Regions from separate parts of the Streptosporangium sp. NPDC020145 genome, predicted to be linked through region 1. Evidence: predicted binding sites of a transcription regulator. Region 1 holds the regulator's gene; the other holds the start of a gene.
The links. The regulator LexA, encoded in region 1, represses DNA repair genes until DNA is damaged. The targets are predictions, from matches to a motif close to TCGAACANNTGTTCGA.

Region 1 (10,012 bases):
CTCCATCCAGGCGTCCACCTGCTCCGGGCTCGGCTCGTCCGGCAGTTCGGTGTTCACCTGCCGCATGCCGTTCGCGATGCCCAGCGCCGGGCCCTCGCCGGGGTCGACCCCGGCGAGGACGCGGTCCACGAAGTCATCGATGATCTGCTGCCGCTCCCGCGCGGACAGCCTGGCCAGTCTGTGCATCAGTGACGCCTCCTCGATCGTGCTGCCGCGCTTGGCGACCGTGCTCAGCACGGCGCGGCGCAGCCGCAGGGTACGGATCTCCGCCTCAAGCGCCGCGACATGCGTCTCGGCGACCTGGGCGACTGTCGTGGCCCGGCACAGGACCTCCTCGACCGCCTCAAGACCGAACCCGAGTTCGCGCAGGGTCCTGACGAGGTCGAGCCGGGCGACCGCCCGCGCGTCGTAGAGACGGTAGCCGCCCGCGGACCGCCCGGTCGGCGGCACCAGACCGCTGTCCGACCAGAAACGGATCGTCCGCACCGGCAGTCCCGTACGGCGGGCGAGCTGCCCGATCGTGAAAAGCTCCGTGCCTTCGCTCACGGCACCACTGTGCCGTCTCCACTCACTGGAGACTCAACTCCCTTTTCCCGCGATGCTCCCTTTTCCTGCGATCGGGAGAGACGACGGGGAGCCGGTGAGCCATGTGGCTCACCGACTCCCCGGTTCAGGCCGTGTCAGCTGCAGCCGCTGGTCGAGCCGCAGCCCTCGCAGACGTAGCAGCTGCCCGCGGGACGCATCTTGGTGCCGCAGGTCATGCACAGCGGCGCGTCGGCGGTGCGGCCCTGGTGCGACTCCAGGGAGCCCGCGGCGCGCTCGGGGGCGGCCACCTCGACGGTCTGGGCGCGGGTCTCGGAGCGGGGCTGGGGCCGCTCGATGGGCGCGGAGGTGGCCAGCTCGGCGATGACCTCGTCCGCGGCGATCGGGGCCGGGTCCTCGCCCCGCTGCTGGGCGGCGCGCTCGGAGGCCGAGAAGATCCCCAGGGCGGCCCGCTCGTCGTAGGGCAGGTGGTCGAGCGCCAGGCGGCGGAAGATGTAGTCCATCACCGAGGCGGCCATCCGGATGTCCGGGTCGTCGGTCATGCCCGCCGGGTCGAAGCGCATGTTGACGAACTTGCCCACGTAGGTCTCCAGCGGCACGCCGTACTGCAGGCCGATGGAGATGGCCACGGAGAAGGCGTCCATGACGCCCGCCAGGGTGGAACCCTGCTTGGACATCTTCAGGAAGACCTCGCCGAGACCGTCGTCGGGGTAGGACGAGGCGGTCATGTAGCCCTTGGCGCCGCCCACCGTGAAGCGGGTGGTGGTGCTGGGCCGCTGGTTCGGCATCCGGCGCCTGGTCGGACGGCTGACCTCGACGACCTGGACCTCGGGCTCGGCCGGCTCGGCCTTCTCCTCGGTCTTCTTGCCCGCCGCCGACAGCGGCTGGCCGACCTTGCAGTTGTCGCGGTAGACGGCCAGGGCCTTCAGGCCGAGCTTCCAGCCCTCCATGTAGACCTGCTCGATGTCCTCGACCGTCGCGGACTCGGGCAGGTTGACGGTCTTGGAGATGGCACCGGACAGGAACGGCTGGGCCGCCGCCATCATCCGCACGTGGCCCATCGGCGCGATGGCCCGCTCTCCCATGGCGCAGTCGAACACCTCGTAGTGCTCGGGCCGAAGACCGGGGGCGTCCACGACGTGGCCGTGCGCGGCGATGTACTCGACGATCGCCTCGACCTGCTCCTCCTGGTAGCCGAGCTGGCGCAGCGCCCGCGGGATCGTCTGGTTGACGATCTGCATGGAGCCGCCGCCCACGAGCTTCTTGAACTTGACCAGGGCGAGGTCGGGCTCGATGCCGGTGGTGTCGCAGTCCATCATCAGGCCGATGGTGCCGGTCGGCGCGAGCAGCGAGGCCTGGGCGTTGCGGTAGCCGTTCTTCTCGCCGAGCTTGAGGCAGTCGGCCCACTGGCGGGAGGCCTCGGTGTGGATGACCCGGTCCATCCCGCCCAGGGTGCGCAGGTCGTCGTTGGCCGCGGCGTGCTTGCGCATGACGCGCTTGTGCGCCTCGGCGTTGCGGGCGTAGCCCTCGTACGGCCCGACGACCGCGGCCAGTTCGGCGCTGCGGCGGTAGGAGGCGCCGGTCATCAGCGAGGTGATGGCCCCGGCGATGGCCCGGCCGCCCTCGGAGTCGTAGGCGTGGCCGGTGGCCATGAGCAGCGCGCCCAGGTTGGCGTAGCCGATGCCGAGCTGACGGTAGGCCCGGGTGGTCCGGTCGATCTTCTCGGTCGGGAAGTCGGCGAAGGTGATGGAGACGTCCATCGCGGTGATGATCAGCTCGGTGAGCTTCACGAAGGCCGCGACGTCGAAGGTGTCGTCGTCCCTGAGGAACTTCAGCAGGTTGATGCTGGCCAGGTTGCAGGAGGAGTTGTCCAGGTGGAGGTACTCGGAGCAGGGGTTGCTCGCCGTGATGCGGCCGGTCTCCGGGCTGGTGTGCCAGTCGTTGATCGTGTCGTCGTACTGGACGCCGGGGTCGGCGCACTCCCAGGCGGCCTGGGCCATCTTCCTGAACAGGGACTTGGCGTCGACCTTCTCGATCACCTCGCCGGTGAGGCGTGCGCGCAGCCCGAAGTCACCGCCGTTCTCGACGGCCCGCATGAACTCGTCGGAGACACGCACGGAGTTGTTGGCGTTCTGGTACTGGACGGAGACGATGTCCTTGCCGCCCAGGTCCATGTCGAACCCGGCGTCGCGCAGCGCGCGGACCTTGTCCTCCTCGCGCGCCTTGGTCTCGATGAACTCCTCGATGTCGGGGTGGTCGACGTCCAGGACGACCATCTTGGCCGCGCGGCGGGTGGCGCCGCCGGACTTGATGGTGCCCGCCGAGGCGTCGGCGCCGCGCATGAAGGAGACGGGGCCGCTGGCCGTACCGCCGCTGGAGAGCAGTTCCTTGGAGGAACGGATCCGGGAGAGGTTCACCCCCGAGCCCGAACCGCCCTTGAAGATCACACCCTCTTCCTTGTACCAGTCGAGGATGGACTCCATCTGGTCGTCGACGGCCAGGATGAAACAGGCGCTGACCTGCTGCGGGGAGGCGGTGCCGACGTTGAACCAGACCGGCGAGTTGAAGCTGAAGACCTGGTTGACCAGGGCGTGCTTGAGCTCGTGGTCGAAGATCTCGGCGTCCTCCTCGGTCGCGAAGTAGCCCTCCTCGACCGCGGTCCTGGTGTAGACGCCGACCACCCGGTCGACGAGCTGCTTCAGGCTCCACTCGCGCTGCGGGGTGCCGACGGCGCCCCGGAAGTACTTGGTGGTCACGATGTTGGCGGCGTTGACCGACCAGGAGTCGGGGAACTCGACGCCCCGCTGCTCGAAGTTGACCGAGCCGTCCCGCCAGTTGGTCATGACGACGTCACGGCGTTCCCAGGTCACCTGGTCGTACGGGTGCACCCCGGGCGTGGTGAAGATGCGCTTCATCTTCAGTCCCTTGCGTGGCCGCTTGCCCCCGCGCGCGACCGCGCCGTTGACCGTCTCCGTCATGACTTCCCCCTTCCGAGGCTCCATGGAGCCCCCAGTCGGACCAGTTCAACACGCCGCGTACTCCCCCGGCGCCCGGGGACTGACTCAGTCGCGCCGCGCGGAACGCTCGGCGCGCAGCTGTTCGATCTCGGCCTCGAAGTCGGCCAGGGTCTCGAAGCCCCGGTAGACGGAGGCGAAACGCAGGTACGCCACCTCGTCGAGCTCGCGGAGCGGGCCCAGGATCGCCAGCCCGACCTCGTGGGCCGCGATCTCCGCGGCCCCGGTCGCCCGGATGCTCTCCTCGACCCGCTGGCCGAGCTGGGCCAGCGAGTCCTCGCTCACCGGGCGCCCCTGACACGCACGCCGGACACCGGCGATCACCTTGTCCCGGAAGAACGGCTCGGTCACCCCGCTGCGTTTGCTCACCATGAGCAACACCGTCTCCTGCGTGGTGAACCTGCGCCCGCACTCCGGGCAGGTGCGCCTGCGCCGGATGGCGCTGCCGTCCTCGGTCGACCGGCTGTCGATGACCCGCGTGTCAGGATGACGACAGAACGGACAGTGCACGCGTGTCGCCTCCCTGACTTGCCCAGCGGCTCATCTTCCTCGCGTTGCTCCGCCGGCTCTGCGATCTCCGTGTGGAGACGCTCACGCACGCCCTCGAATGGTCGAGATGCGGTAATAGAAACACAATCTATGGTGGAGCGGAATGATGAAGCCACTAGATGTTGTGGTCCAACCGTAGGAGTGTCGGACCATGAACGCAAGTTAGGAAGGGCCTGCCGAGCGAAGTCGCCGATCAGCGCAGCTCAAGGGCGTCAGCCGGGCGTGTCGCCCTTCCGGTACGGCCCCGCGGGCGCCGTCCGGACACGCGGCACCCCTCCCCGGGGCATGCGAACGGGCCGATCGCCGAGATCCATTATCGGGTGAGCCCGGGGCGCGTCGTCACGCTCCGTCGTCGGCACCCCCGCCCACCCCTCCCCGGAGCGCCCAGGACCCCCACTGGCCACAGGGCCCGCAGAGGCCCTTCGAGGCGCCTCGGAAAGCCTCCTAGGAGCCGAGGGCCGCGTCCAGGAGGGCACCCGCCCAGAAGGCCGCCAGAACGAGGAGCACGAGCGCCAGGACCGCCACGACCCTCCCCCTGCGGGTCAGCCTGACCGGGGCGCGCCTCCGCCGGACGGTCGCGTGCGCCGCCCTCCCCCCGGCGACGGCCCGCCTCCGCGAAACCGCCGAAACCGTACGGCCCGCACGCCCCGCGGCGGTCCCACGGGGACGCGCGACGGGCCGCCCGCCCCCCGCCGCCCCACGGCCCGCGTCCCTGGCGGCCGTCTCCCCGGTGCCCCTGACCAGCGTCAACGTGGGCCTGGTTGTCCTCGTGGCCGCCTTCACGGTGCCCCCCATCTCTTCGACCTGGCCGAACACATGTCGAAGAAAGATCGGCGAATCGAACACGATGTCGATCGAACTCCCGTACGATGTTGTACACCACGCCGCCACCGATTTCGAGGACCATTCGAACAAATGTTTGAGTATGATCTTCGGCGGAGGTACGGTCGCTGTGTGCGACGCAACCAATACAGACCGGGAGCGAGGAGATCATATGAGTGAGCGCGACGAGAGCGGCGCGGCCGTCAGTGACCTGGCGGTGCGCAGGCGTGACTCCCTCGGCCTCACCCCCAGGCAGCGCAAGATCCTTGAGGTGATCCGCGACTCGGTGCAGCAGCGCGGCTACCCGCCGTCGATGCGCGAGATCGGCGAGGCGGTGCAGCTGACCAGCACCTCCAGCGTGTCGCACCAGCTGACGGCCCTGCAGCGCAAGGGCTACCTGCGCCGTGACCCGCACCGCCCGCGTGCCCTGGAGGTGCGCCTGCCCGGCGAGCCGGTGCTGTGGGTCGACCCCGACGCCAACGCCGAGGAGACCTCGGTCAACCGCCCGACCGCGGCCTACGTGCCGCTCGTCGGCCGGATCGCCGCCGGCGGCCCGATCCTCGCCGAAGAGAGCGTGGAGGACGTCTTCGCCCTGCCCAAGCAGCTCGTCGGCGAGGGCACCCTCTTCCTGCTCCAGGTCACGGGCGACTCCATGATCGACGCCGCGATCGCCAACGGCGACTGGGTGGTCGTCCGCCAGCAGCCCGTCGCCGACAACGGCGACGTGGTCGCCGCGATGATCGACGGCGAGGCCACGGTCAAGACCTTCAAGCGCAAGGACGGCCACGTCTGGCTGGTTCCGCACAACACGAACTACGACCCGATCCCCGGTGACGAGGCCACCGTCCTGGGCAAGGTCGTGGCGGTGCTGCGCAAGCTCTGAGGCGCCCCGGCGGCATCTCTCCCGGAACGCGAGGAGTGACCCTCAAACCGAGGGTCACTCCTTTCTGCGTTCACGGTCAGGGAACGATGTTGACCAGCTTGGGTGCCCGGACGATGACCTTGCGGGGCGCGCCGGACAGGAAGGCCTGCACCTTCTCCGACGCCAGCGCCAGTGCCTCCAGGTCGGCATCGGAGATCTCCGGGGAGACCTCCAGACGGTCACGGACCTTGCCCGCGACCTGTACGACGCAGGTGACGGTCTCCTGCACCAGCAGCGCCGCCTCCGCGACCGGCCACCCGGCGGTCGCGACGGAGGCGGGGTGCCCCAGCCGCTCCCAGCCCTCCTCCGCCGCGTACGGCGCGACCAGGGACAGCATGACCGCCAGGGTCTCCGCGGCCTCGCGCACCGCCGGGTCGGCGGCACCGGGGCCCGAGTCGATGGCCCTCCTGGCGGCGGTCGTCAGCTCCATCATCCTGGCGATCGCGACGTTGAAGCGGTACGAGTCGAGCAGCTTGGTGACCTCGTCCACGGTCCGGTGGACGACCTTGCGCAGCTCCAGATCACCGGTGGAGAAGTCGACGCCGGGTGCGGATCCCGCACCGGCCTCGGCCATGACGCGGAAGGCCCTGGCCAGGAACTTCTGCGACGCGGCCGGGGAGACGTCGGCCCAGTCGATGTCGTCCTCGGGCGGGCCGGCGAACAGCACGGTCAGCCTGACCGCGTCGACGCCGTAGGTGTCGATCTGCTGGCCCAGGTCGACCCCGTTGCCCAGCGACTTCGACATCGCCTTGCCCTGGTTGATGACCTGCCCCTGGTTCAGCAGGCGCAGGAAGGGCTCGGTGAAGTCGAGCATGCCCATGTCGTGCAGGACCTTGGTGAAGAAACGCGAGTACAGCAGGTGCAGCACCGCGTGCTCGACACCGCCGACGTACTGGTCGATCGGCCCCCACCTGCGGACCTTCTCCACGTCGAAGGGACCGTCCAGGTAGGTCGGATCCACGTAACGCAGGTAGTACCACGAGGAGTCGACGAAGGTGTCCATCGTGTCGGTGTCACGCTTGGCGGCTCCGCCGCACTTGGGGCAGGAGACGTTGACCCAGTCCTCGGCCGAGGCCAACGGGGAGACGCCCTTGGGCGCCAGCGCCTCACCACGCATGTCGGGCAGGGTGACGGGCAGCTGGTCGTCGGGGACCGGGACCTCGCCGCAGTCCGCGCAGTGGATGATCGGGATCGGGCAGCCCCAGAAACGCTGGCGGGACAGCAGCCAGTCACGCAGGCGGAAGTTGACCGCCGCCCTGCCGGTCCCGCGCCCGGCCAGCACCTCGATGATCCTGTGGATGGCCTCGGCCTTGGACAGGCCGTCCAGCGGCCCCGAGTTGACCAGGGTGCCCTCACCCGCGGTGGCGATCCCGGTCTCCCCCGGGTCGGCCATGCCGGTGTGGACGACGACCCGCACCGGCAGGTCGAAGGCGCGGGCGAAGTCGAGGTCGCGCTGGTCGTGGGCGGGAACCGCCATGATGGCGCCGTGACCGTAGTCGGACAGCACGTAGTCGGCCGCCCAGACCGGCATGCGCTCGCCGTTGACCGGGTTGATCGCGTAGCGGCCCAGGAAGACGCCGGTCTTCTCCTTCTCGGTGGACAGCCGGTCGATGTCGGACAGCTTGGCGACCTCGGCCCGGTAGGTCTCGAAGGCCTTCCGCTGCTCGTCGGAGACGATCTCCTCGGCCAGCGGGGCGTCCGGGGCGACGACGAAGAAGGTCGCGCCGTACAGCGTGTCGGGGCGGGTGGTGTAGACCGTGACCGGCTCGTCGCGGCCCTCGATCACGAAGTTGACGTCCGCGCCCTCGGACCTGCCGATCCAGTTGCGCTGCATGGTCAGCACGCGCTCGGGCCAGCCGCCCTCCAGCTGGGCCATGTCGTCCAGCAGCCGGTCGGCGTAGTCAGTGATCTTGAAGTACCACTGGGTCAGCTCCCTGCGGACGACCTCGGCGCCACAGCGCTCGCACCTGCCTCCGACGACCTGCTCGTTGGCCAGCACGGTCTGGTCGTTGGGGCACCAGTTGACCAGACCGCCCTTGCGGTAGGCCAGGCCGCGTTCGAAGAAGCGCAGGAACAGCCACTGCGTCCACCGGTAGTAGGTGGCGTCACTGGTGTGCAGACGACGGGACCAGTCGAAGGAGACCGCGTAACGCTTGTAGGAGGCCGCCTGGGTCTCGATGTTGGCGTAGGTCCACTCGGCCGGGTGCGCGTCACGCTTGATGGCGGCGTTCTCCGCGGGCAGGCCGAAGGAGTCCCAGCCGATCGGGTGCAGCACGTTGTAGCCGCGCTGGAACCAGTAGCGCGACACGATGTCACCGATGGCGAAGGCCTCGGCGTGACCCATGTGCAGGTCGCCCGAGGGGTAGGAGAACATGTCGAGCATGTAGCGACGCTCGCGCGGGTCCGCGGGGTCGTCGGAGGCGTGGAACGGGTCCAGTTCCTCCCACCGCCGCTGCCACTTGACCTGCAGTGCCTGCGGATCGTAGTGCTGCTCGTCGCTGTTCACGTCGGCTCGCTCGCTCACGTCAATCTTCCCTCGGTATACGTCTGCTGCGATGATCTGACCCGTCCGGCCCAATAGAAAAACCCTCCGCTCATGCGAAGGGCAGCCGCACCGGCGGGCGTCTAACGCCGAGAAGGCCGATGCGGCCCGGTAAGCAGCAGGGTCGCGGCACGCATACGGCAAGACTATCGCAGTCCGCAAGCCGTATTCGTGGCCTGGGGAAACGAATTGGATCACGGTAAACGGAGGACGCCCGTCCGGCGATCCAGCACAATAAGAGCAATCACGTGCCTGGAGCGGGCCGAGACCTGATGGGGACACATCCGTTGTGACCTCGCATGTCCCGTCAGTTTACTCTTCTCACCGTGGCACACTCAGTCGAGCCGGGGCAGGGCCCGGATCCCTTGGAGGCCGGCCTGCCGATGCAGGATCCACCGACCGACCCCACAGGACTCCAGTTCAGGGGGGCGTTCTCCGGTTTCCCTGCGAACATCCCTGCCTCCCGTGAGACCATGCCGAATACCCATAATTCGGGCACCCGTGCGGAAGGTAAGGAAGCCATGGCCCCGGAGCAGCCCAGCCAGCCCCACCTGCCTCCGGCGTGGCCGGAGGCGGCGGAGACGACGTCCGGCTGGGCGAACGACTCCTTCGGCGCCTCGTCGCCACGACTTCCCCTCCCCCATGAGGAGCCGGCCTCGCCCGCCGACGGCCAGGGACAGCCGGGCGCCGGTTGGGAGCAGGCGGGGGCGAGCACGCCCGAATACGGCTGGAGCCAGCCGACGCCGTCCCAGACCCCCAACGGGGCTCCCAGCGGGTCCTCCAACGGCTCCGCGACTCTCGGCGGCGGCTGGGACCAGGCGCTGGCCTCCCCTTCGGGGGGCGCGTCCGACGACATGGAGACCCCCCGGCAGGGCGTCCCCACTCAGCCTCCCGTCACCGGTCCGGCGTCCGGCTGGAACTCCCCGGCGGGGACCGGGTGGGACCAGGCAGCCCGTACGGCGCCCGCCGATCCGCGGGACCGCCCCGCCTCCAGCGCCACGACCAGCTGGAGCGACGCGTTCACCCCGCAGCCGAAGGACGCCCTCAGGCCGGACCCCGACCTGGCCGGCGGATACGGAGGCCAGCTTCCCGAGGCCGCTCCCGTGAGTGCCGAGCCCCGGTGGGACCCGCAGCCCCCGGCGGAGGCGGCACCCGCCGACAACCCGGTGTGGCCGCCCGCCACCGCCGAGAACACCGGATGGCCGTCCGCCACCACCCCACAGGACGACGCCGCGCAGCCGCCCGCCGCCGCAAACGCCTCCTGGCCGTCCGCCGCGCCGCAGGACAACGCCGTGTGGCCGCCGACGGCCCAGGCGAACGGCTCCGCCTGGCCGTCCGCCTCCGCCGAGAACACCGGGTGGCCACCCGCCGCTCCGGCCTCCGGTCCGGCCGCGGGGCCCACCGCGCCCGCGGGAGACCCGGCGCCCGGGGCAACCGCGTGGCCGTCGGCCGCGCCCGGGGACAACCCCGTGTGGCCGCCCTCCGCGGCCGAGGGAACCGTGCGGGACCCGCTGTCGCACACGTGGTCGACCCCTCCTCAGGAGGAGCCGAGCCGTGACGGCGCGCCCTTCGGCGAGGACGCCGCCCGGGGCAGCTTCGGGGTGCCGAACAACCCCGCCG
Region 2 (10,012 bases), on a different contig from region 1:
CTGGGCCAGCGGGAGCGGGGTGCCCAGGATCGCGTAGCGCTCCTGGCCCCCCGGGAAGACGAACCCGGTCAGCAGGTCACCGAAGCCCAGGCTCCGGTAGAGATGACGTGCCGCCGTCTCCTGGTCACGGGTCGACAGTACGGCGGTGCGCTCCAGGCGCCCCGCGCACAGGCCGGTGACCATCGCCCGGCCCACGCCCTTGCCCTGGTAGTCGGGGTGGACGTGGACCTCGGCGAGTTCGAAGGCGTCGTCGAGCCACTCGCGGGTCCTGGCCTGGCCGTCGTGCTCGGTGATCGCCTGACGGACGACGCCGTGCCACCACTGGCCGGGTTCGCCGTGGAAGCCGTAGGCGAAGCCGACCGTCCTGCCGTCGGCGCGTTCGGCGAACAGGCAGGTGAACCGGGAGTAGGAGGCGTGGCCTCTCATGATCGCCCTTCGCCCGGTGAGCTGGTCGGCGGGCGGGAGCATCGCCGCGGTGTAGACGTCGAGGACCGCGTCGAGGCTCACGGCGAACTCCTCGGGGCCGACCCGTCGCAGTTCGATCACGCAACGCACCCTAGCAGGACGACCACCATGAGGATCTGAGAGGTTCGTCAGGGTTTGGCGGGTGTCCGCCTGGCGTTCAGCGCTCGACCTCGACCGGGGTCCCGCCGGTGACGCGGAGGAGTTCGGCGAAGGAGGTCGGGAAGACCGTGTGCGGGTGGCCGGCCGCGGCCCAGACCACCTCGTGCCTGTCGAGCCAGACGTCGACCAGGGTCCTGATCGGGGCGGGATGTCCCAGCGGGGCGACGCCGCCGATGACCTGACCGGTCGCCGCGCGGACGAAGTCGGGGGTCGCCCGCCGTACCCGCGCCGCGCCGACCTTCTCGGCGACCAGACCGGTGTCCACCCGGTGGGCACCGCTGGTCAGCACCAGGAGCGGCCGGTCGTCGGCGTCGAAGATCAGGCTGTTGGCGATGGCGCCGACCTCGCAGCCGAGCTGCGCCGCGGCGGTCGCCGCCGTCGGCGTCGCCTCGTCGAAGACGACGATCTCTCCGGTGACGCCGTGCTCTCTCAGAGCCGCGGCGACCTTCTCGATGTTGGGATGCAACTTTTCCGGCACCCGGTCACTCTAAACGGGTTGACCATCGATTACCTCTTCATAACCGTTGCCGGAGAGTGGATGGTTGGTGCGCTATGGTCCGTTGTTCGGGCTTGACTGACAGGAGGGGATGATGGTGATGGGGGTTGGAGGACGGCTCGGAGTGGCCGCCCTGGTGACGGCGGGGGCGATGCTGCTGGCCTCTCCCGGTGTCGCGAACGCTCAGGTCGTCACCTCCGCGGCGACCGCGGTCACGGCCCAGGCGGCGCCGGGGTTCGTCGCCCCCGGCCAGACGCTGAGGCTCGGGGCGAAGGGGACCGCGGTCAAGGCGCTGCAGACCAGGCTGCGGGAGCTGGGCTATCTGCCGGGCACGGCCGACGGGCGTTACGGCGGCACGACGCTGACCGCGCTGTGGGCCTTCCAGAAGATCAACGGCATCGCGCCGACCAGCACCGTGACCAGGAAGACCTGGAACGCTCTACAGAACCCCAGGTCGCCGAAGGTGCTGGTGCCCAACGGCAAGCCGACCAGGGTCGAGGTCAACCTCACCCAGCAGGTGATGACCCTGTACGTGGACGGCAGGGTGAAGCTGATCAGCCACATCTCCTCGGGCAGCGGGATTCCGTACTGCGAGACGGCCACCTGGGAGGGCAAGACCCAGAAGTTCTGCGGCAGCGCCCGCACGCCGACGGGCGACTACAAGACGACCTGGCGCAGGAACGGCTGGCACAGGTCATACCTTGGTCAGCTCTACAACCCGATCTTCTTCAACGGCGGTATCGCCCTGCACGGCGCACTCTCGGTGCCGTTGGCCCCGGCCTCCCACGGCTGTGTGCGGCTGCCGATGAACGTCGCCGCGGTCCTGCCCGGCATGCTCGGCACGGGAGTCCCGGTGCACGTCCGGGGCAGATTCGTTCGCTGACGGAGTGAACACGGTTCCTCGTGCCCCCGGTCCTTCAAGGGCCGGGGGCACGGTCGTTCCCAGGGTCGCCGCGGGGGCGCGGGAAAGGGCGCCGTGGCGGGCCCGTCTTGACGGCTGTTTCCCCGCCCTGTGAACACCGGGCCGTGTTCTCGTCATGGGGAACTCGTGGGCAACGCGGAACGCGCGGCGCCCACGACTCCCGGCCACCGAGATGCCGCAGAAAACCGCACAATGCTCAAACTCCACCTTGAACATTTAAAGCAGGCACAGGCCTATAAATCAGCCAATGCGACAGGGAAAGGGGTATGGAGGCGGCCGTGCGTCCGCTGGGTGAGGGAGGGAAGCCGGGGATGTCCGAAACCCCTTGGCCGTGACCGCCCCGGCTTGTCCGCGCGCGACCGGCGACTCTCCGGCGGTTCTTCCGGGGTGGGTGATTCGTATGGTTCCAGGCTGCCCGGTGGTGTCGAACTTTTGTTCGTGCGTTTACTTGACACTACCAGTGATCGAATTTATGTTCGATGTGATGACGTGGGGCTCGCGGTCCACGTCCAGGGTGGTTGGCCTTTCCGGGACCGTCGGCCACGGCGGCCCGGCCGGGCCGGGGCGGGCGGGGAGAGGGGAAGCTCCTCGTCCGGCCGCCCGGAGGATTTGTCGGTGGGGTCTGCGAGTGTTGACCTGACCGGCGGATTCGCCGGGAGCCGCTTGCGACCAAGGAGGCTGAAGCACATGACCCCTCGGCTCAGCGATTCCGATGGGCCCCGGCTCTCGTCCACGGTGCGGGCGCACCTGGCCGACGCGCGCGACTGTCTTGAGGAGGCGGGCGCCGCCCGGACCCCCGCAACCCGATACGTCGCCGCCCACCTGGCGGCGCTCAGAGCCGCGGCCGCGATCCTGGCCGCGCGGCCACGGCCCATGGACGGCCGCAGGCGCCGTCTGCGCAGCGCCTGGGAGCTGCTGCCCGAGGCCGAGCCCAGGCTGGCCGAGTGGGCCCCCTACTTCGAGACCAGCGCGACCAAACGGGCCGCCGCCGAGGCGGGCATGACCCGCATGGTCTCGGCGAGGGACGCCGAGGAGCTGATCTCCGAGGCCGAGCGGTTCGTCGTCACGGTGGAGACCCTCCTGGGCCTGCCCGCCCAGACCACCCTCCCGGCCCGCGTCCCTCTGGCCGGCTAGCGGCTCTAGGCCGCCGATGAGGCCAGCGGGCGGGCGGCGCGGTGGCGCAGCAGGAGCATGGCGGCGTCGTCGTTCAGCGGCTTGCCCACGTGACGCAGCAGGTCGGCGCGTAGCGCGTCGAGGGCCAGCTGCGGGTCGGAGCCGTTCAGCAGGTGCGCCCTGTCGGCCAGCGGATAGAACCGGCCCGTCCCGTCGCGCGCCTCGATGACCCCGTCGGTGTAGAAGAGCACCTGGTCACCGGGTTCGAAGCCGATCTGGTACGGCACGGCCTCGGCTCCCTTCAACGACGCCATGCCCAGCGGAAGGGCCTCGTCGGGCGGGTCGGCGAAGGAACGGCTGCCGTCGGCCGCCAGCACCATGGGCGGCGGATGACCGCAGTTGATGACGGTGATGGAGGTGCCCTCCTGCGCCTCGCCGAGATCGGTCAGGTCGGTGATCTCGGCGAGTACGGCGGTGACGAACTGCTCGCCCGACAGCTCCCGCGACAGCGCGTTCTCCAGGCGGGCCACGACGCCCTGCAGCTTGGCCTCGTCGTGGGCGGCCTCCCTGAAGGCGCCGAGCACCACGGCGGCGGTCTCGACGGCCTCCAGGCCCTTTCCCTGGACGTCTCCCACGATGATGCGCACCCCGTGCGGGGTGGTCACCACCTCGTACAGGTCGCCGCCGATGCGGGCCTCGGCCGTGGCGGAGGTGTAGGAGACGGCCACGCCGATCCCCGGCCCGGCGCGGCGCGGGACCGGCCGCAGCAGCACCCGCTGGGCGGCCTCCGCGACGGAGCGGACGTCGGCGAGCTGACGCTCGTGCCGCAGGCGTCCCGCGCTGGCCAGCACGCTGGCCACCGTGACACCGAGGATGGCGGCCATGGTGATGTTGGTGCGGGGCGTCCACAGGATGTCGTTGTAGACGCCGAGCGCCACGCACAGGGCCAGTGCGATGAGGCCGGAGACCGTGGTCCTGGCCAGGCCGCAGGCCACGCTGGCGAAGGCGGGGCCGAGGGCGAGCAGTGGCAGCAGCCCGGAGGTCGGCCCGGAGCCGAAGTCGATCAGCGCGACCAGGGCCATGACGACGAACGGCAGCAGCCTGAGCGTCTCCTGGGTCCTGGTCGCCCCGACGGAGGTCAGCAGCCGCAGGAACGCCCGGGTCTTGGTCGAGCCCAGGGCCGCCTTGAGTGAGGCGAGACGGCCTTCAGGGCGCGGTCGAGAGTGATCGTGACGATCCTCTCCCCGGGCCATGTCCACCACATCTCGTTAAATGCCATGTTTGCCTTTTCCTACCACAGCGATGGTGATCCGTGGCGGCGTGCGGGCCATGTTCTAACGAGAGAGGAAGACCACGGCTCGCGGGCACGCCCAGCCGCGCGTGCCCGCGACCGGACGGGTCGTCAGAAGGACTCGACGGCCCTGCGGGCCTCGGGGTCGAGCACACCCCAGGTGATGAGTTCCTCGGTGAGCTCACTGGGGGACTTGTCGTAGATCACGGCCAGGGAGCGCAGGTCCTCCTGACGGATGGACAGCACCTTGCCGTTGTAGTCACCACGCTGGCTCTGGATGGTGGCGGCGTAACGAGCCAGCGCACCCGCCTTCTCCTTGGGCAGCTGGGCAAGACGCTCAAGGTCGATCACAAGCTTCGGCGTGGGGCCAAGAGGGCTCGGCGCGCTGCCCCCGGGCAGGAGCTCATTGACCGGAACCCCGTAGAAGTCGGCCAGCTCGGCCAGCTTCTGCACCGTGACCGCACGGTCCCCACGCTCGTAGGAGCCGACGACAACGGCCTTCCAACGACCGCGGGACTTCTCTTCGACTCCGTGCAGGGACAGGCCCTGCTGAGTGCGAATCGCGCGGAGTCTTGCACCCAGCGACTTGGCGTATTCAGACGGCATCGTGTGGCCCCCCGGCTCGGTTATGTACTGCTTTCAGTTGATTGTCCTCCCTCGCAACTTATGCCCCAACCACCGGGTTGGCCTGGGGTAGGCACCTTCGGTGACTGATGCGTCGGGGTTTACCCGATAACGCCGCGAGGTGTGGTTACGGACAGTGACGGTAAAGCTGTGGGCGCCTAAGGTCAAGCTGATTGGAAAAAAGATGTCGAATCCGATCCGATGTGGTCCGCCTCAAACGCCGTGCTTGTCCCATGGCGGATAGTGAATCATCACCGTTTCCCGCGCCGTCCGGCGGACCCTCGCTTCCCGGCGGGACTCCTGGGCACCATCATCACCGGACAGGGGGCCGAACGTATGATCTTCAGCGAGACGTCGCCGGGGAAGACCCGCCGCAGGGGCCCGGTCTCGCTGGAGGCGCAGATCAACATCGCCCCCTCGCAGTCGGTGCCCGCCAGCGCGGCGGCCACGTCCCTGCCCTCAAGCACCTCCACGTCGACCCGGACGTCGTCGTGCCCCCGGACGATCTCGTCGAGGTCGGCGGTGACCTTCTCCCTGATCCTGGCGAGCATCTCGGCCTCGACCCCGCCCCGCCGTCCCCCGCCCAGCACGAGGGTGACCAGGCGCAGCGGGACGTCCATCCGCCCGGCCAGCTCGAAGGCCTGCCGTACGGCCTCGTCGGAGGCGGGGTCGCGGCGGTAGGCCACGGTCAGCCTCCGCAGGGCCGGCGGATGGCTCTCGGCGTACCCGCGGGGCGCGAGGGCGACGGGCACGGGGGAGGTGTGCAGGAGCTGGTCGGCGGTGCTGCCGACCCGGATGCGGCCCTTACCGCCGCCGGGGGCGGGGCCGATGACCACCGCGTCGGCCTCCAGCCGCCCGGCGAGCTGGACCAGCCCCCTGCCGCTGCCCCGGTGGCCGTGGGAGACGAAGTCGACCGGCACGTCCCGCACGCCGGCCAGCAGCTCGCGGGCCTGCTCCAGGACGGTCTGCGCCTGCGCGGCCACGTAGGCGCGCCACTCGGCGTCGATCTTCCCCGGTCCCGGGGTCGGCCAGGTGGGCACGTGGACGTGGGCGACGGTCAGCCGGGCCCCGGCCCGCCGGGCCAGCAGTACGGCCAGCGCCAGCCCGTCCTGGCCCCGGCCACCGGGGACGAATCCGGCGAGGATGTGCTCGATCTTCATCGGACGCTCCTGCTGAGGCGTGAGTGGCGGTAGCCGTACAGGAAGTAGGCGAGCAGGCCGACGGTCATCCAGATCGCGAAGGCGAGCCAGGTGACCCCGGCGAGCCCCAGCATCACCACCACGCAGAAGATCACCCCGAGGACCGGTGTCAGCGGGAAGAACGGGGTCCTGAAGCTGCGCGGCAGGTCCGGCCGGGTGTAGCGCAGCACCAGCACGCCGACGTTGACGATGGCGAAGGCGAACAGGGTCCCGATGCTGGTGGCCTCGGCGAGCTGGCCGAGCGGGATGAACCCGGCCAGCAGGGAGACGAACGCGGCGACGATGATCGTGTTCGCGACCGGGACCTGGCGGCGTGGATCGATCCGTTCGAAGATCCTCGGCAGCAGGCCGTCGCGGGACATCGCGAACAGGATGCGGGTCTGGCCGTACAGCACGGTCAGCACGACGCTGGCGATGGCGATGACCGCGCCGAAGGAGATGATCAGGCCCGCCCAGGTCGAGCCGGTCGCGCGGTCGGCGATCAGGGCGAGACTGGCCTCGGTCGTGTCCGGGTCGAACCGCTGCCACGGCATGGCGCCGACGGCGGTCAGCGCGACCAGTACGTAGACGACCGTGACGATGAGCAGGGACAGCAGGATCGCCAGCGGCAGGTCGCGCTTGGGGTTCCTCGCCTCCTCACCGGCGGTCGAGGCGGCGTCGAAGCCGATGTAGGAGAAGAAGACCTGCGAGGCGGCGGCGGTGATCCCGGCGACGCCCAGCGGGGCGAAGGGGGTCAGGTTGCCGCTCTCGAAGGCGGTGAAGGCCACGACGCAGAAGAACGCCAGCACCGCGATCTTGATCAGCACGAAGACCGCGTTCGCGGCCGCGCTCTCCGAGGCGCCGCGCAGCAGCAGCCAGGTGGCCAGCAGGACGATCAGGACCGCGGTGACGTTGACCACCCCTCCCTGGTCGCCGGGGGAGTGGGTGACGGCGGCGGGCAGCTGCCAGCCGAACAGGTCACGGAGGAAGTGGTTGAGGTACTCGCCCCAGCCGACCGCGACCGCCGCGACGGAGACGGCGTACTCCAGCATCAGGCACCAGCCGCACACCCAGGCGACCAGCTCGCCCAGCGTCGCGTAGGCGTAGGAGTAGGAGGAGCCGGAGACCGGGATGGTCCCGGCCAGCTCGGCGTAGGACAGCGCGGAGAACAGGGCCGTGACGGCGGCCAGGGCGAAGGAGACGACCACGGCGGGGCCCGCCTTCGGCACGGCCTGGCCGAGGATGACGAAGATGCCGGTGCCGAGTGTGGCGCCGACGCTGAAGAGGGTGAGCTGCCACAGGGTCATGGTCCGGCGCAGCTCGCCGCCCTCGCCGTGACCGCCCTCGGCGACGATCTGCTCGGTGGGTTTGGTGCGCAGCAGCCGCCGTACCACGGAGTCCACGTGATGTCCTCCTCGAAGAGACAGGTCAAAGGGTGCTGGCCAGCGGCCAGGTGGCGTTGGGGGTGACGATGGTGCCCGCCTCGCCCTCAAGGATCAGCTCCGCCTCGTCCAGCCTGCCGATCGCGGCCATGTCGCCGGTGGTCTCGACGAACCGGCAGGCGGCCTCGACCTTGGGGCCCATGGAGCCCGCAGGGAACCGTTCTGCGCGCAGCTGGTGGGGAGTGGTATGGGTGATCTCCTCCTGCCGCGGGGTGCCGAAGTGCCTGGCGACCCGCGGCACGTCGGTGAGGATCATCAGGACGTCGGCTTCGAGGGCCTCGGCCAGCACGGAGGCGGTCAGGTCCTTGTCGATGACCGCCTCGACCCCCTGGAGCTGTCCCCGGTCGTTGCGGATCACCGGTATCCCGCCACCGCCCGCGCAGATCGCCACGACGCCGTCGCGGACCAGGCGGCGCAGCAGCCGGGTCTCCACGACCCGCTGCGGGACGGGGGAGGGCACGACCCGGCGCCAGTGCCGTCCGTCCGGCTTGACGGTCCAGCCGTACTCCTCGGCCAGTCTCTCCGCCTCCGCCCGCTCGTAGACCTGGCCGACGAACTTCGTCGGGTCGTCGAAGGCGGGGTCGACCGCCGAGACGAGCGTCTGGTTGACCGTGGCGGCCACCTGCCGCCCCGGCAGCGCGTTCTGCAGGGCCTGCAGCATCCAGTATCCGATCATGCCCTGGGTCTCGGCGCCGATGGTGTCCAGGGGGTACGGCCTGGCCAGGTTGGGGTCGTTGGCGCTCTCCAGCGCCAGCACGCCGACCTGGGGGCCGTTCCCGTGCGTGATGATCAGCTCGTGCCGTTCCGCGAGCCGGGCCAGCGAGGCGGCGGCGACCCGGACGTTCTCCCGCTGGGGCAGCGCGTCGGGGCTCTGCCCCCTGCGCAGCAGCGCGTTGCCCCCCAGGGCGGCCAGGACGCGCATCCTCAGTCTCCCAAGGTGGCGACCATGACGGCCTTGATCGTGTGCAGCCGGTTCTCCGCCTGGTCGAAGACGATCGACAGCGGGGACTCGAAGACCTCGTCGGTGACCTCGAGGGCGTCGTGGCCGGTCTTCTCGAACAACTCCTCGCCGACCTTCGTCTCCCGGTCGTGGAAGGCGGGCAGGCAGTGCATGAACCTCACCCTGGGGTTGCCGGTCGCCTCGACGACCGAGGCGTTCACCTGGTACGGCATGAGCAGCTTGACGCGCTGGTCCCACACCTCGTCCGGCTCGCCCATGGACACCCACACATCGGTGTAGAGGAAGTCCACGCCCCTGACGCCCTCGGCGACCTCGTCGGTGACGGTGATCCTGGCGCCGGTCGCCTCGGCGAGGTCCCTGGCGGGCCCGGCGACCCCCGTCTCCTCCGGCCACAGCTGCCTGGGAGCCACGATCCGCACGTCCATCCCCATCAGCGCGCCGGTGACCAGCAGCGAGTGGCCCATGTTGTTGCGGGCGTCGCCCAGGTAGGCGTAGGAGATCTCGCGCAGGGGCTTGTCGCTGTGCTCCCGCATGGTGAGCAGGTCGGCGAGCATCTGGGTGGGGTGCCACTCGTCGGTGAGGCCGTTCCAGACGGGGACGCCCGAGTAGGCGGCCAGTTCCTCGGCGTAGGCCTGCCTGCTGCCGCGGTACTCGATGCCGTCGAACATCCGGCCGAGCACCCGCGCGGTGTCCCGCACCGACTCCTTGTGGCCCATCTGGGAGCCGGAGGGGTCGAGGTAGGTGACGTGCGCGCCCTGGTCGTGCGCGCCGACCTCGAAGGCGCACCGGGTGCGGGTCGAGGTCTTCTCGAAGATCAGGGCGATGTTCCTGCCCCTCAGGCGCGGCCTCTCGGTGCCCGCGTACTTGGCCGCCTTGAGGTCGGCCGCGAGGGTGAGGAGGAACCCGAACTCCTCGGGGGTGAAGTCGAGCTCCTTGAGGAAGCTGCGGTTGCGCAGGTTGAATGCCATGTGCCTGTCCCTGGTGAGAGGTCAGATGCCGTCGCGTTCGAGGGGGCAGCTCATGCACCGGGGACCGCCGCGGCCCCTGCCGAGCTCACTGCCCCTGATGGTGGTCACCTCGACGCCGTTGGCGCGCAGGTAGTTGTTGGTGGTGGTGTTGCGCTCGTAGGCGATGACCACGCCGGGACTGATCGCCAGCACGTTGCAGCCGTCGTCCCACTGCTCCCGCTCGGCCGCGTAGACGTCCTGCGTCGGGGTGAGGATCCTGATCTCGTCCAGGTCCATGGCGCGGGCGATGGCCCGGTGCATGTCCTCGGGCGCGTGATCGGTGATCTTGAGTTCCTTCTCCGTGTCGCCGGGTTCGACGGTGTAGGAGGGCAGCATCCCGAGCCCGGCGAACTT

Region 2: a site for LexA is predicted at 2,467-2,482, ahead of ABZ463_RS22715 (SAV_6107 family HEPN domain-containing protein). Genes of this name have one in related genera too.

The regions. Positions count from the first base shown of each region.
Region 1 covers NZ_JBEXZT010000024.1:32,439-42,450, reverse strand. The annotation lists gene ABZ463_RS32020 (MerR family transcriptional regulator) at 1-546, opposite strand, end outside; gene ABZ463_RS32015 (vitamin B12-dependent ribonucleotide reductase) at 681-3,521, opposite strand; gene nrdR (transcriptional regulator NrdR) at 3,606-4,067, opposite strand; gene ABZ463_RS32005 (hypothetical protein) at 4,551-4,901, opposite strand; gene lexA (transcriptional repressor LexA) at 5,101-5,811, shown strand; gene leuS (leucine--tRNA ligase) at 5,888-8,374, opposite strand; gene ABZ463_RS31990 (hypothetical protein) at 8,914-10,012, shown strand, end outside.
Region 2 covers NZ_JBEXZT010000012.1:136,724-146,735, reverse strand. The annotation lists gene ABZ463_RS22730 (GNAT family N-acetyltransferase) at 1-546, opposite strand, end outside; gene ABZ463_RS22725 (YbaK/EbsC family protein) at 623-1,102, opposite strand; gene ABZ463_RS22720 (L,D-transpeptidase family protein) at 1,215-2,003, shown strand; gene ABZ463_RS22715 (SAV_6107 family HEPN domain-containing protein) at 2,730-3,176, shown strand; gene ABZ463_RS22710 (PP2C family protein-serine/threonine phosphatase) at 3,182-4,408, opposite strand; gene ABZ463_RS22705 (transcriptional regulator) at 4,558-5,052, opposite strand; gene ABZ463_RS22700 (universal stress protein) at 5,322-6,230, opposite strand; gene ABZ463_RS22695 (amino acid permease) at 6,227-7,651, opposite strand; gene arcC (carbamate kinase) at 7,677-8,612, opposite strand; gene argF (ornithine carbamoyltransferase) at 8,615-9,619, opposite strand; gene ABZ463_RS22680 (arginine deiminase) at 9,641-10,012, opposite strand, start outside.